2 regions of the Corynebacterium aquilae DSM 44791 genome follow, and region 2 is predicted to be linked to the other one. Evidence: predicted binding sites of a transcription regulator. Region 2 holds the regulator's gene; the other holds the start of a gene.
The links. Region 2 encodes LexA, which represses DNA repair genes until DNA is damaged. Its sites were predicted from a motif close to CGAACANNTGTTCG; they were not measured.
Positions count from the first base shown of each region.

Region 1 (7,426 bases), 1.2 Mb from region 2:
ACCATCACGGCCACCCCGATTGCCGCCAGGACAAGCAGCCACCCCACTGTGTTGATGTAGCGCACAAACGTCAGCTTCGGGCTCACCGGCACCATGTCCCCCGGGCCGCGGTGGCACACCGGCGGCTGCTGAAGCGGCTGGGCCGCAGGTGGGGTGGTAGCCGCCGGCACAGCCTGCGGTGGGCCCGCGGGGGTGGTTCCGGCCGGCGCAGCCGCTGGTGGCACGGGCGGATCTAGCCGGGCGGACTGATCGGCCTGGTTGCCGTGATTGTCCTGGTCGGGGTGTTCGGCAGGGGTGCGCTGTTCCATGGCTACCGAGCATAAAGGACACCTAAGACCTGCGACAGGGCTTTTGGGGGAAAGCCCTCCCCCCACCACAGGGACTAAAGGTTTAGCGGAAATCGCGGGAGCCGGTCGAAAGCCACTGCCCCACCGGCAGCGGTTCCAGCTTGTCGGCGGTGATGGTGACCGCCCCGCTGGCGTTACGCACCACCCCGCGAATGATGAGGGCTTTCGCGGTGCGGGCCAGCACTTTGTAGTGCTCCCACAGCCCTGGGGTGACAACCACGTTCATCAGCCCGGTTTCGTCTTCCACTCCAAAAAAGATGGTGCCTTGGGCGGTCTGGGGGCGTTGGCGGTGGGTGACGATCCCGGCGATACGCACCCGGGTGCCATCCGCAACTGCCGGCAGGTCGGCGGCGGCCAGGATGCCCGCGTCCTGCAATCGTTCGCGCAGCAACTCCATCGGCTGCTGTGTGGGGCTGACCCCGGTGCTGGAGATGTCGGTGGCTAGCAGTTCGAAGGCGTTCATCCCGGGGAGACTGGGCGCCTCAATGGCGCGCAAACCGGGCAGCATGGTGTCTTTTTCCGTGGCGGCAACACCGGACTCCCACAGCGCTTGGCGGCGGCTGAGGTTGAGGCTGTCGAATGCGCCCGCCCGCGACAGGGCTTCCAGCTGGGCGACGTTGAGGTCCGCCCGGCGCGCCACGTCTGCCACGGAGACAAAGGGGGCCTGTGCGCGGGCCGCGACGATTCTTTCTGCGGCTTTTTCGCCTAGGCCTTTGACGAGGTCGAAGCCTAATCGGATGGCCCCGTTGGGGCTGTCGGCGCTGGTGTCGGAGGTTGCGATATCGATGGGCAGGATGGTGACTGCGTGGCGGCGGGCGTCCGCGATGAGGGATTGGGGGGAGTAGAAGCCCATGGGTTGGGCGCGGAGCAGGCCGGCGCAGAATTCTGCCGGGTAGTAGTACTTCAGCCAGGCGGAGAAGTACACCAGGGAGGCGAAGGATTGGGAGTGCGATTCCGGGAATCCGTAGGCGGCGAAGGCCACCATTTTTGTCCATAGCAAATCTGCGGTGTCCCCGGTGATGCCTTGGGTGCTTTCTAGCCCTTGGTAGAAGCGTTTTTTCAGGCGGGCCATTTTTTCTGGGGAGCGTTTCGACCCCATGGCGCGCCGCAGGCTGTCGGCTTCGGCGCCGGAAAACCCGGCGGCGTCTTTGGCGATTTGCATGAGCTGTTCTTGGAATAGGGGGATGCCCAGGGTTTTTTCCAGGGCCGGCTCGAGGCAGGGGTGGTCGTAGGTGACTTCTTCGAGGCCGTTGCGGCGCCGGATGTAGGGGTGCACGCTGCCGCCTTGGATGGGGCCGGGCCGGATGAGGGCGACTTCGACGACCAGGTCGAAAAAGACTCGTGGTTTTAGTCGTGGGAGGGTGGCCATTTGGGCGCGGGATTCCACTTGAAAGACTCCGACTGCGTCGGCGCGGGAGAGCATGTCGTAGACCTTGGGGTCGGCGCAGTCGAGTTCCCAAAGGTTGATGTGGTCCCCGCGGTGCTGGGCGATCAGGTCGAGGGTGTGGTGGAGTGCTTCCAGCATGCCCAGGCCTAGCAGGTCGAATTTGACCAGGCCCGCCCAGGCGCAGTCGTCTTTGTCCCATTGCACGACTGAGCGGTCTTTTTTGCGGGCCCATTCGCAGGGCACGACCTCGGCGATGGGGCGGTCGCAGATCACCATGCCGCCGGAATGGATTCCTAGATGGCGGGGGTGGTTGAGGAATTGTTCTGCCAGCTCTTCGACGCGGTGGGGTGGTTCGGCCCGCCCGGCGCTGAAGGCGTCGCAGGCGCCTTGCGGGTAGCCCAGTGCGCGTGCCGCGTCGCGTATCGCGCCTTTTCGGCGGTAGGTCATCACGTTGGCGACTTGGGCGGCGTTGTCGCGCCCGTAGCGGCGGTAGGCGTATTGGATGACTTCTTCGCGGCGGCCTGATTCGATGTCGATATCGATGTCGGGTGGGCCGTCGCGGTCTGGGGAGAGGAAACGCTCAAACAGCAATCCGTTGCTGATGGGTTCTACGTTGGTGATTCCTAAGGAGAAGCACACGGCGGAGTTCGCCGCGGAGCCGCGCCCCTGGCACAAGATGTTGTTGTCCCGGCAAAAGTCGACCAGGTCGCACACGATGAGGAAGTATCCCGGAAATGCCAGCTGCCGGATGATGCGTAGTTCGTGTTGGACTTGGGTGTGGGCGGCGGCGCGAATATCCGCGGTGCGGCTGGCGTAGCGGGCAGTCATCCTTTCCAAGGTGAGTTTTTCCAGCCAGGAGTACTCGTCGAAGCCTTCGGGGGTGTTAAAGGGTGGCAGCTGGGGGGCGACTAGTTCTAGCTCGAATGCGCACTGTGCGGCTAATTCGACGGTTGTGGCGATCGCGTCGATGCAGTCCGGGTGTCGGGCGGCAAGCGTTGCCCCGTCGACTAGCCAGGTGGCCCCCATGGGGTGCAGCTGCCCGTGGGCTTGCTCCAGGCTTTCGCGGCGCGCGAGGGAATTTTTCGCCGCCGCCAGGTGGGTGTGTTCTTTTAGGGCGGCTTGGGGGCGGCCGCTTAAGAACATCCGCAGCCCCCATTGGTGTGCTTGACGGCGCAACTGGAGGTGGAGGTCCGCGTCTTCGGGGAGCATGCGGGCGGGAAGTTGTACTACCACGGCGTCCTTGCCGAACGCTTCCACCAGGGCGGCGATGCCGCTGTGCTGCCCGGCGCGCGCAATCGCGCTGTCTTGTTCGGCGCTGAGTTTGATGTCTGCGGCCACCGGGCCTAACCATTGTTCGCAGGCCACGGCGAATACTGTGTTGTGGCAGCGGGCGGCAATCTCATCCAAGGGTGGGTAGCGGGTCACGCCTTTTTCCCCGCCGGCCATGTGGGCGTCGGTGATGATGTGGCTGAGCGCCCGGTAGCCTTCCACCCCGCGGCATAGCAGGGTCAGGGTGGCCGAACCTAGCGTTAGTTCGACGCCGTAGACGGTGTTCACGCCGAACTCTGCGGCGGCTTCCGCGGTGCGGGCCGCCCCATAGAACCCGTCGATATCGATCAGGGCGATTGCCTCCAGCCCAAGTATGGACGCTTGTTCGATAAATTCTTCCGGGCTGGAGGCGCCCTTCATGAAGCAGTAGGAGGAATAGGCGTGTAGTTCCGCAAACCGGGGGCCGCGCGCATCCGCGCCACCACTTGCTCGTTTGTGCGTAGAAGATGTGGTTTTATCACCTTTGCCCAGGTGTTCTATCGGAACGAGGGGGCCGATATTCTTACCCGAGAGCAGGTCGTTAATCTCCCGCCAGCTCACGCCGCGCCCATTAATCCCCAAGGGCCGCTGCTCAAAGTCCATGCCTCACACCCTAACAGCGATTCGCACACATAATCGAATCTCTCTCAAGCCCCCGCCCCACCCGCGACACTGTCCCAGTTGCCCAAAAACTCCCCCACCCAAAACCCGGCAAGCCCCCATCATCCCAGCCCCCGCACAGGCGCGTGTGCATGCATGAAAACTTCCGCGTCAAAGCGTGGAGATAAGGCGCTTTTCGCCCCACTGTGACAGGGGTCAAAAAGGGCCTGCACGCTGCGCAAAACATGGTGTAAATACGACCTACTAGACGAAGCGGTTTAGACAGAGCTGTACACAATCGCTGCGCGGTGCTAGAGTTCCCACCGAACTAGAAAGCTCTGTCTACTTTTGTCGGCAGGCGGCAGGCAATCACAATCAGCAGCCCACCCCGACATCCCAATAGCCAGCAGCAAACAACACCCCAATTAATCACCGAAGGACACTGACATCATGAACCTCCGCAAGTTTGGCTCCCTGGCCCTGGCCGGCGCCCTTTCTTTCTCCCTCGTCGCCTGCTCTAACGACTCCGGCTCCAGCGACGCTTCCGGCTCCGACCAGAAGCTGTCTTTGAAGGTCGGCACCACCGAGGCCGGCTCCAAGGCATGGGACGTTATCGAAGACGAAGCCAAAAAGAACGGCCTCGACCTCGACGTCGTCGATTTCTCCGACTACACCACCCCCAACAAGGCCCTGGCCGAAGGCACCATCGACGCCAACGCTTTCCAGCACCTGAAGTTCCTCGCCGGCTACAACGTGGGCGAAAACCAGCACCTGGTGCCGGTGGCCTCCACCTACATTGTGCCGCTGTCGCTGTTCTGGAAGGGCCACGACAACATTGATGGCATCGAGGGCGAAACCGTCGCCATCCCGAACGACCCCTCCAACCAGGGTCGCGCCATTAACGTGCTCGTCGGCGCCGGCCTGCTGACCCTGAAGGAAGAAGGCCTGATCACCCCGACCCCCGCCGACATCGACGAGGCGAAGTCCAAGGTGAAGGTCAACCCGCTGGCCGCCGAGCAAACCCCCGTCGCCTACGGCGAAGGCAAGCCCGCCATCATTAACAACAACTTCCTCGGCCGCGCCGGCATCCAGGCCAGCTCCGCCGCCTACAAGGACGACCCGAACTCCGAGGCCGCCGAGCCCTACATCAACGTCATCGCCGCCCGCGAAGACGACGCCAACTCCGAGGCGCTGAAGAAGTTCATCGAGATCTACCAGACCCCCGAGGTCGAAAAGGCACAGGCTGAGGACACCGACGGCACCTCCGTACCGGTCCGCCGCCCCGCCTCCGAGCTGCAGGCCATCCTCGACAAGCTCGAGGCCGCCGAAAAAGACGGCAAGTAACCACCCCACCCCGGCTTAAGGCTGCACGCCCCCAAAAAGTCGGGGTAAGCACAGTCTTTTCGCGAAAGCTTCCGCGCGCCCGCCGCCGGCTGAGCAGCACCCCACCCAACTGGTGAGGAAACGCTCCCGCCGACGGCCGGGCGCGCGCTGCTGCACCCAACCACCACCAGTAAAAACGGAAGAGTTCCCCGTGGCCACACCCACCAACTCCCCCAGCGCGAGCACCACCCACGGTGGCACCCGCGTCGAATTCAAAAACCTCACCAAGGTCTTCGACAACGGCGGCCACCGCACCGAGGCACTCAAAGGCATCAACCTCACCGTTGAACCCGGCGAAGTCATCGGCATCATCGGCTACTCCGGCGCCGGTAAATCCACGCTCGTGCGCATGATCAACGGGCTGGACACCCCCACCAGCGGCGAGCTGTACGTCGGCGAGCACAACGTCGTCGGCATGCCCGAAAAACAGCTACGCACGCTGCGCCGCGGCATCGGCATGATTTTCCAGCAGTTCAACCTGCTGTCCTCCCGCACCGCCGCCGGCAACGTCGCCTACCCGCTGAAACTGGCGGGCATGCCCAAAGCACAGCGCGACAAGCGAGTAGCGGAACTGCTGGAATTCGTGGGCCTGGGCGACAAGGGCAACAACTACCCGGAGCAACTATCCGGCGGCCAAAAACAGCGCGTCGGCATCGCCCGCGCACTGGCCACCAACCCCGCCCTGCTACTCGCCGACGAGGCGACCTCCGCGCTGGACCCGGACACCACCCACGAAGTCCTCAAGCTGCTGCGCAAAGTCAACAAGGAACTCGGCATCACCATCGTGGTCATCACCCACGAAATGGACGTGGTGCGCTCCATCGCCGACAAGGTTGCGGTGATGGAAAACGGCCGCATCGTCGAATACGGCAGCGTCTACGACGTGTTCTCCAACCCGCAGACCGACGTTGCCGCCCGCTTCGTCGCGACCTCCCTGCGCAACACCCCCGACGTCGTCGAAGCCGATGACCTGCTGGCCAAGGACGGCCGCCTGTTCACCGTGAACCTCACCGAGGAATCCGGCTTCTTCGCCGCCGCCGCCAAAGCCCGCGAAGCCGGCGCCCGGATTTCCATCGTGCACGGTGGCATCACCACCCTGCAGAAGCACAGCTTCGGCAAGGTCACCGTCCGTCTGACCGGCGATGAGGATGCCGTCCAGGGCTTCTACGAACAACTCTCAACCACCACCGACTGCGAGGAGATCTTGCGATGACCACCACAATCTTGGCGGCAAACTGGGATCGCCTCACCCCCAAACTGGAAGAAGCAGTCTGGACCACCCTGTACATGGTGGTCGGCACCCTCATCATCGCCGGCTTCATCGGCCTGGCACTCGGCATGCTGCTCTACACCACCCGCGAGCAAGGCATCCTGCGCAACAAGGCGCTCTACACGGTTTTGAACGTGGTGGTCAACTTCGTCCGACCCATCCCCTTCATCATCTTGCTGGCAGCCCTGGGCCCCGTCACCCGCGGGGTGGTCGGCACCACCATCGGCACCAACGCCGCCCTGTTCGTCATGATCGTCGCCGCCTCCTTCGGCATCGCCCGCATCGTGGAGCAAAACCTGGTGTCCCTGGACCCCGGCGTGGTGGAAGCCGCCCGCGCCATGGGCGCTAGCCCCTGGCAGATCATCCGCACCGTGATCATTCCGGAAACCCTAGGCCCGCTGATCCTCGGCTACACCTTCGCATTTATCGCGGTTGTCGACATGTCCGCCATGGCCGGCTACGTCGGCGGCGGTGGCCTGGGCAACTTCGCCATCGTCTACGGCTACCAGGCCTTCGACTGGAACGTCACCTGGGTGGCCACCGCGGTGATCATCATCATCGTGCAAATCGCCCAGCTGTTCGGCAACTGGCTGTCGAAGAAGATCATGCGCCGCTAGCGTCCCGCATAACCCGCGCACACCACCCCGGCTCCTCCCCTTCCCCAGGGGGCAAGCCCGGGTGGTTTTTTAGGCCCTGCCCCACCACCTGCCACCGATACCTGCACCGACTACAGTTGCACCTGCGGGCCACAACGTGGCAGCGCATCACCCCGTTTTTTCCGATCGAAAGCAGCACACCATGGGTCGTCGCACAAAAAAACGCGCACAGAACTCACCTGCCACGAACACCCCGCTCGGCGCGGCCGACAATCACCGCGCCGATTCTTCCGAGGGCCAAGCACCACAACCCGCGGTCGAAAAGCAAAGCGCCATCGACATCGCCCTGTGGTTGGCGTCCGCGGTGTGTGTGGTGATTTTCTTCCAGGGCTGGTACTTCCTGTTCGCCGTGCCGCTGATCGTGGTGGTGGCGTCTTTTGTGCAGCTGCGCCACAGCACCCGCAAGCAGCGGCCCGCCCGGGTCGCCCGGGTCGTGCTGTGTGGAGTTATCACCGTGATGATGGGCATTGGTTTC
Region 1 is NZ_CP009245.1:520,768-528,193, reverse strand. Features, by position in the region: gene CAQU_RS02315 (PH domain-containing protein) at 1-95, opposite strand, end outside; gene CAQU_RS02310 (error-prone DNA polymerase) at 391-3,645, opposite strand; gene CAQU_RS02305 (MetQ/NlpA family ABC transporter substrate-binding protein) at 4,093-4,986, shown strand; gene CAQU_RS02300 (methionine ABC transporter ATP-binding protein) at 5,177-6,238, shown strand; gene CAQU_RS02295 (methionine ABC transporter permease) at 6,235-6,912, shown strand; gene CAQU_RS02290 (hypothetical protein) at 7,094-7,426, shown strand, end outside.
Region 1: the regulator LexA is predicted to act here: its motif matches at 3,668-3,681, upstream of CAQU_RS02310 (error-prone DNA polymerase).

Region 2 (7,426 bases):
CGCTTCAACGACAAAACCTCCGACTTCGCCAGCTACCTGAAACTGTGGGACTACCTCACCCACACCCAACAAGAACTCAGCGGCAACAAATTCCGCACCCGCATGAAAAAAGAGTTCCTCCACTACCTCCGCATCCGCGAATGGCGCGACCTGGTCCGCCAACTCACCGGCGTCATCGACGACCTCGGCTGGAGCTACGGCGCCTACGAACCAGAACACCACAACATGGACCTGGTCCACCAAGCACTGCTATCCGGCCTACTCAGCCACATCGGCGTTCGGGCAGGTGACAGTCGCGAATACGCCGGCGCCCGCGGCACCCGCTTCGTGATCTTCCCCGGCAGCGGACTAAGCAAAAAACCACCCCAGGTCGTCATGGCCGGACAACTCGTCGAAACCTCCCGCCTGTTCGCCCGCGACGTCGCAGCCATCGCCCCCGAATGGGCCGAACAGCTCGGCAAAGACCTCCTGCGCCACCAATACTCCGAACCCCACTGGTCGACCAAACGCGCAGCCGCCATGGTCTACCAAAAATCCACCCTCTACGGCGTCACCCTCGTCGCCGACCGACTCACCAGCCTGCACACCGTAGACCCCGAGGCCGCCCGCAGCCTGTTCATCCGCCACGCCCTGATCGACGGCGACTGGAACACCCACCACAGCTTCTTCCACGACAACGCCAAAAAGCTCGAGGAAGCAGCAGAACTCGAAAACAAGGCCCGCCGACGCGACATCGTCGTCGACGACGACACCCTCTACGACTTCTACGACAGCAAACTTCCCCCCTCGATCACCACCGGCCAGCGCTTCGACCGCTGGTGGAAGAAGAAGCAACGCACCCAGCCAACACTGCTCGACTTCAACCCGGACAACCTCATCCGCGACGACGCCGAAGGAGTCGAGGAAGACGCATTCCCCGACAAATGGGAAAGCGACGACATCATCTTCGACGTCGACTACAACTTCCTACCCGGATCCCCCGATGACGGCGTGACAATCCGCATCCCCGTACCACTGCTCGGAAGCGTCGACGCCCAAACCTTCGAATGGCTCGTCCCAGGCCTACGCGAAGAACTCATCACCGAACTCATCCGCACCCTCCCCAAGGCGCTGCGGCGCACCGTCGTACCCGCCCCCGCCTACGCTGCCCGCGTCCTGCCCATGCTCGTCGCCTACCACGGCAGCGTCACCAAACAACTCGCAGAAGCCCTCCACCGCATCGGCGGGCGCGGAATCGCCGCCACCGACTTCAACCCCGACCAACTACCCGACCACCTGCGCCCCTCCTACGCAGCCATCGACAAACGCGGCAAAATCATCGACCGCGACCGCAACCTAAAAGCCCTCAAAGAACGCAACGCCAAACACATTTCCTCCTCCGTCAAGAAAGTCGGCGCAGCCGCATATCACGACGAAGCCCCGGAATGGACCGCCCAAACTCTCGGCACCATCCCCGAAGAAATCACCAGCACCGTCGACGGCCAAGCCGTCACCACCTACCCGGCACTCGTCGCCACCCCAGGCGGCGTAGCAGTGGAAGCAAAACCCACCAAAGCAGCGGCCGATGCCAGCCACCTCACCGCCACGATCACGCTGCTTCTGCGTTCCATCACGGTCAACACCCAACGCATGGTCAATGGCCTCCCCTTGACACAACGGGTTGCGGTGGAAAACTACCCCCACGGTGGCGCCCAGGGACTCGTCGACGATGCACGCGTCGCCGCGATTCGCGACAGCCTCATCGCGCATGGCGGACCAGTCCGCTCCCCGGAAGAATTCGCCACCCTACAGCAAGCAGTCAGCAAAGATGTCCCCTCCAGGGTTCGCCAAATGGTCGTCGCACTAGCCCCCGCGCTGGTCACCTACGCGCACGTCGCCGACGAACTTTCAGCCTGGAGCGGGCCCGCCATCGACGACATGACCAAACAACTGTCCGTGCTGCTCCCCCCGCACGCGCTCTCACTTCACGGAGCAGCGCGCCTCCGGCATCTCCCCCGCTATCTCGAAGCGATGAAGATTCGTCTCGAAGACATGGATCGCGATCCCGACCGCGACGAAGATCTGTCCATGACCATCGAAAATGTGCAACAGCTCCTAGAACAAAAACTGGCACAGCTCGGACCGGGCGCTGAAAAAACAGCAGCAGTCAAAGACATCATCTTCATGATCGAAGAATTGCGCGTGAGCCTGTTTGCACAACGACTCGGCACCGCAGGAACCGTCAGCGCCCGCCGCATCGAAAAAGCAATCGCAAAATTGGGATAACAGACAAAAACAAGGTGCCCGCCGACAAATCGGCCGGGCACCTTGATTCTTACTTCAGCGAAGACTTCGCATGCCGTCGCATCATGCGAATTTCCTTTTCGAAGTCTTCTGCACTATCAAAACTGCGGTAGACAGACGCAAATCGCAGATAAGCCACCTCATCAAGCTCCCGCAGCGGATCCAAAATAGCCAAACCGATATCGTTGGCGTTGACCTGCGAGGTGCCCTTCAAACGCACAGTTTCCTCCACCTCTTGAGCAAGCCGTTTCAAAGCGTCATCGCTGACGTTTCGCCCCTGGCACGCCCGCCGCACACCCAAAATAACCTTGTCGCGCGAAAAAGGTTCCGTCACGCCATTTCGTTTCACCACCAACAACATCGCCTTTTCCACCGTGGTGAATCGACCGCCACATTCGGGGCACTCCCGGCGTCGCCGAATAGCAGACCCACTGTCCACCACACGGGAGTCGATCACACTGGAGCTGTGATTGGCACAAAAAGGGCAATACATGAGGATCAATCCTTGTTCAGGTCGAGCAAGCTCTACTGGTGGGCGATGCGCCTCTAAACCTTAGTCGCTTCACTTGTTGTCCCTAAAGGGAGCAGGCACACACAAAAAATGCCCGCAAAAACCAGCTACGCCGTGGCTTTCTGAGACCTTCCACTCGTGCGGTAAAAGTGCACGGAGATAGGCCACACAAAGCCACGACGCGGTGCATCTCTGCGGGATGTATATGACAGCGCCCAGCCAGAACCCTTACTTGGCAATACTGGTCAGGGAAGTCTCATGCCCCATAGGCATCATTTGTGGGGAATCGTCGGGCGCCGGCCCCAGGATGAGGAAAGCAAGCCCCATCACCATTCCGAAGGTTCCGCCGAGCAAGATGCTCGAGAATCGACGAGAATCTGCGCCGTTATCCCGCGCTGGCTCGCGGTAGTGCACAGTCACGGTGCGAACACCAGATGAAACCCTGGCGGAAGGCAACCGACCCGGTTCGAACACAGCAGTGCTAGTGGAGGGCATAGCGTTGTTGATGGTGCGAGCAGTCATGATGGCAGTCCTTTTCTTCCGGCAAACACGCCAGAGGGTATGTCTGTTTCGGGGTGTCGTTTTTAGTGATGTGAAGCTTAAACCCGGGCTCGAAGCCTTGCAGATAAATTTAGCACCTGTGTTCGAGTTCCGCTTACATGTTCGATTTTTACCATAGCTCATCCGTTCGAACAAGTCTGAACAAAAACGACCATTCCACTAGCCACTCCCCCGCACAATCAGCTATGCTTACTGCAATAACGCGAAGCATTCGCGGTCGCCACATACAGCCATGTTCGAACGATTAGTAAAAACTCGCATCTTTTCGAACACGTTCGAACCCTAAGGTTCTTTTCGGCCCACCATTTTTGGATGCCACGCCCGATCGAGCCGAATTGCTTCCAGGGATATGCCCCTTAGAACAACCCCCCGGTTTTTCGGCACGCCCTCCAGATGCCACCCGAAACCTTAGCTATGATGGCTCACGACACCCTTAGTACGAATATTCGAATATTCAAGCAACCTGGACTCAGATGAATAACAAAACCCCCGACAAGTCCTCCCTGTCCGATCGCCAACGGCGCATCCTTGAGGTCATCCACGATGCCGTACTGCTGCGCGGATATCCGCCCAGCATTCGCGAGATCGGCGACGCGACAGGCCTGCAATCCACTTCTTCCGTCGCCTATCAGCTACGCGAGTTGGAAAAGAAGGGCTTCCTCAAGCGCGACGCCAATAAGCCAAGGGCCGTTAACGTGAAGAACCTTCCGGCGGAGAAGCAAAAGCCGGGACGTAAAACGGTTAAGGCGCCGGAGGTTTCCGAGGGGGAGGCTGCCAGCCAGCCTGCCTACATTCCGGTGGTTGGTCGTATTGCTGCAGGCAATCCGATTCTTGCCGAACAGCATGTGGAGGAATACTTCCCCATGCCCGTCGAGATTGTTGGCGATGGTGAGCTTTACATGCTGCAGGTCGTCGGCGAATCAATGCAGGATGCCGGCATCCTTGACGGTGACTGGGTGATCGTCAAGTCGCAAAAGGTTGCCCAACAGGGCGATTTTGTGGCGGCGATGATCGACGGAGAGGCTACCGTCAAGGAGTTCCACAAAGATTCGACTGGGGTGTGGCTACTCCCCCACAACACGCAATTCGATCCGATTCCGGCCAACGAGGCCGAGATCCTGGGGCGCGTTGTATCTGTGATGCGCAAGCTTTAGGGTGGCGTTTAGCATTCTTCTACCCCTTCCGACCTGGGTTTCGGAAGGGGTTTTTCGTGTGGCATCTCTTGGGAGCGCCATGTGGTTTTTAAAGACCGCACCAAACAAAAAATACACCCCCACATAGGGGTAGTTCTGCTGGTCTAGCTTATTTGAATCATCGCGGACGAAAGACACAGAATCAGAAACAATACAAGGGTTTATCAGCAGTTATAGGTGGACATCCCTCCTGTTTCATTCCGTATCTGTTGGATTATGTGGCGATAATCCCAGTCAGATCACACCCGACTGGCCCCAAAAAATCGGGCATTCATGACAAACTAGAGAGTGGATTCGGGCACATGCACAGATTCTCAGGTGCACCGATGTTTTGATTTTTTGTCCTCATGTTTATTTCACCGCTAGGAGCACCATGTACGCAGAGGAACGCCGTCGCCAGATCGCTTCCCTGACCGCTGTTGAAGGGCGCGTCAATGTCACGGAGCTCGCCGCCCGGTTTAATGTCACGGCTGAAACGATTCGTCGCGATTTGGCGATTTTGGATCAAGAGGGCACGGTGCACCGAGTGCATGGCGGTGCAGTAGCGAGCCAGAATTTCCAGACGACTGAGTTCACTGTGGATGCTCGTAGTAAGTCGGCATCGACAGCGAAAAATGCGATCGCCCACGCCGCGCTACGTTATTTGCCGCAGGCCCATGGCGGCCTGTTCCTTGATGCGGGCACCACGTTGTCGACTTTTGCAGACTTGTTATCTCAAAATTCTCAGGCCCGCCATTGGTCGATTGTGACCAACTGCCTTCCCATCGCATTGAACTTGGCTTCTGCTGGCCTCGATGAGGTCCAGTTGCTGGGTGGCAGTGTTCGTGCCATTACTCAAGCCGTGGTTGGTGATACCGCTTTGCGCACGCTGGCGTTGATGCGGGCTGATGTGGCTTTTATTGGCACCAATGCCTTGACTCTGGATCACGGCCTGTCTACTGCGGATTCGCAGGAAGCCGCAGTGAAGCGGGCAATGATTATCAACGCCCGTAAAGTTGTCGTGTTGTGCGATGCGTCCAAGATGGGCTGCGATTACTTGGTGAGCTTTGCCACGTTGGACGATATCGATGTTGTGATCACTGACAAGGGTGCCCCGTCGACGTTCGTTGATGCGTTGCGTGAGCGGGGCATTGAGGTTGTGATCGCTGAGCCTGGCGAGTAGTTTTCATCGCCTTCGGCGGGGTGTTGCTTTCGCGGTATGAGAGCAACACCCCTTTGTTATGGCGATAGCGGTGTGGCCCCTCGAAACTTATCGAGGGGCCACACCGCTATTTTGTCGGGGGTTAGCCCTTGATGACTGCGCGCACAGCTTCGCGTGCGGCGATAGCACCCTCGGCGTCCAGGGCTGCCTCAGCGGCCTTCTGGCAGGTCTCCAGGGTGACGTCTGCCAGCTGTGCACCTACGCCGGCAATGGCGGTGGAGGCGGCGGACAGGGAGTTCACACCCAGGCCGGTGAGAACGCAAGCCAACAGCGGGTCAGCGGCGGCTTCGCCACACACGCCGACGGCGGTGTCAAAGCGCTTGCCTTCGTCGCAGGTGTGCTTGATCAGTCGCAGCACGGCGGGCTGCCACGGGTCGGTCAGGTAAGCCAGCTGCGGGGACATGCGGTCGGCTGCCATGGTGTACTGGGTGAGATCGTTGGTACCGATGGAGACGAACTCCAGGTACGGCATGATCTTGTCTGCCATCAGTGCGGCAGCGGGAACCTCGATCATCGCACCCGGGGTCAGGCCACGCTCCTTGCACAGTTCAGAGAACCAGCGTGCTTCGCGGGTGGTGGCAACCATGGGGGCCATCACCCAGGTGGGAGCATTGTCGTCGCGACCGAGTTCCTGGGCAGCCTGTGCGATAGCGTCAAGCTGTCGGGTCAGCAGCGGCTCGTTGGCGCGTGCAACGCGCAGACCGCGCACGCCCAAAGCGGGGTTCATCTCGTCAGCCATGGTGGCGAAGGCGACGGGCTTGTCGGATCCGGCATCCAGGGAGCGAACGACAACCTTGGACTCGGGGAAACGCTCCAGCACCTTCTTGTATACGTTTGCCTGCTCATCGACCGAGGGTTCGGTGGTGGCGGACAGGAAGCACATTTCGGTGCGGAACAGACCGATGCCTTCCGCCTGGGTGGCGGCTGCAACGCGGGCGGCATTGCCGTCTTGCACGTTCGCGAGGAGTTGGACGCGGTGGCCGTCCTTGGTTTGTGCGGGGCCACGCCACTGGGCGACGCGCTCTGCGAACTCCTTGTATTCGGCAACCATGGCCTCAGCCTGGGCGGGGTCTGCGCCGGTGGTGATGGTTCCCAGGGAGCCATCGACGAGAACCTTTTCGCCGGCGGAGATGTTCTTCAGCTTCTCCCCAACCGCAACGATGCAAGGCACGTTGAGTTGACGGGCGATGATCGCGGTGTGCGAAGTCGGGCCACCAAGTTCAGTGACCAGGGCAACGAAGAGGCTGGTGTCTAGGGCAGCGGTATCTGCCGGGGAAAGATCGTCTGCGAACAGGACGACCGGACCGTCCACCTGGGGCAAGCCTGGTTCTTCTTCGCCACGCAGCTCTGCGATGGTGCGGTCGCGAATATCGCGCAGGTCAGTGACGCGCTCGGCCATCACACCACCCGCAGCCTCAAACATGGAGATGAATTTGGTGGTCGCGGCGACTACCGCGTAGTCAGCGGGGTGGCCGGAGGTGATGTTCTTCTTGACAGCCTTGCGCCATCCGCGGTCGCGGACCATGCCGGCTGTTGCCGACAGAACTTCCTTGGCAGCACCTTCGGCCTTGCTGGAGCGCTCGTCGAGACGAGCGGCAACAGCATCGGCGGCTGCAAGGAAGCGGTTGTGTTCTTCTTCGCGCTGATCCTCGGCAACAACTGGGCCTGCGGAGGGGA
Region 2 is NZ_CP009245.1:1,698,171-1,705,596, forward strand. Features, by position in the region: gene hrpA (ATP-dependent RNA helicase HrpA) at 1-2,265, shown strand, start outside; gene nrdR (transcriptional regulator NrdR) at 2,315-2,776, opposite strand; gene CAQU_RS07190 (hypothetical protein) at 3,023-3,316, opposite strand; gene lexA (transcriptional repressor LexA) at 3,829-4,509, shown strand; gene CAQU_RS07200 (DeoR/GlpR family DNA-binding transcription regulator) at 4,922-5,710, shown strand; gene ptsP (phosphoenolpyruvate--protein phosphotransferase) at 5,832-7,426, opposite strand, start outside.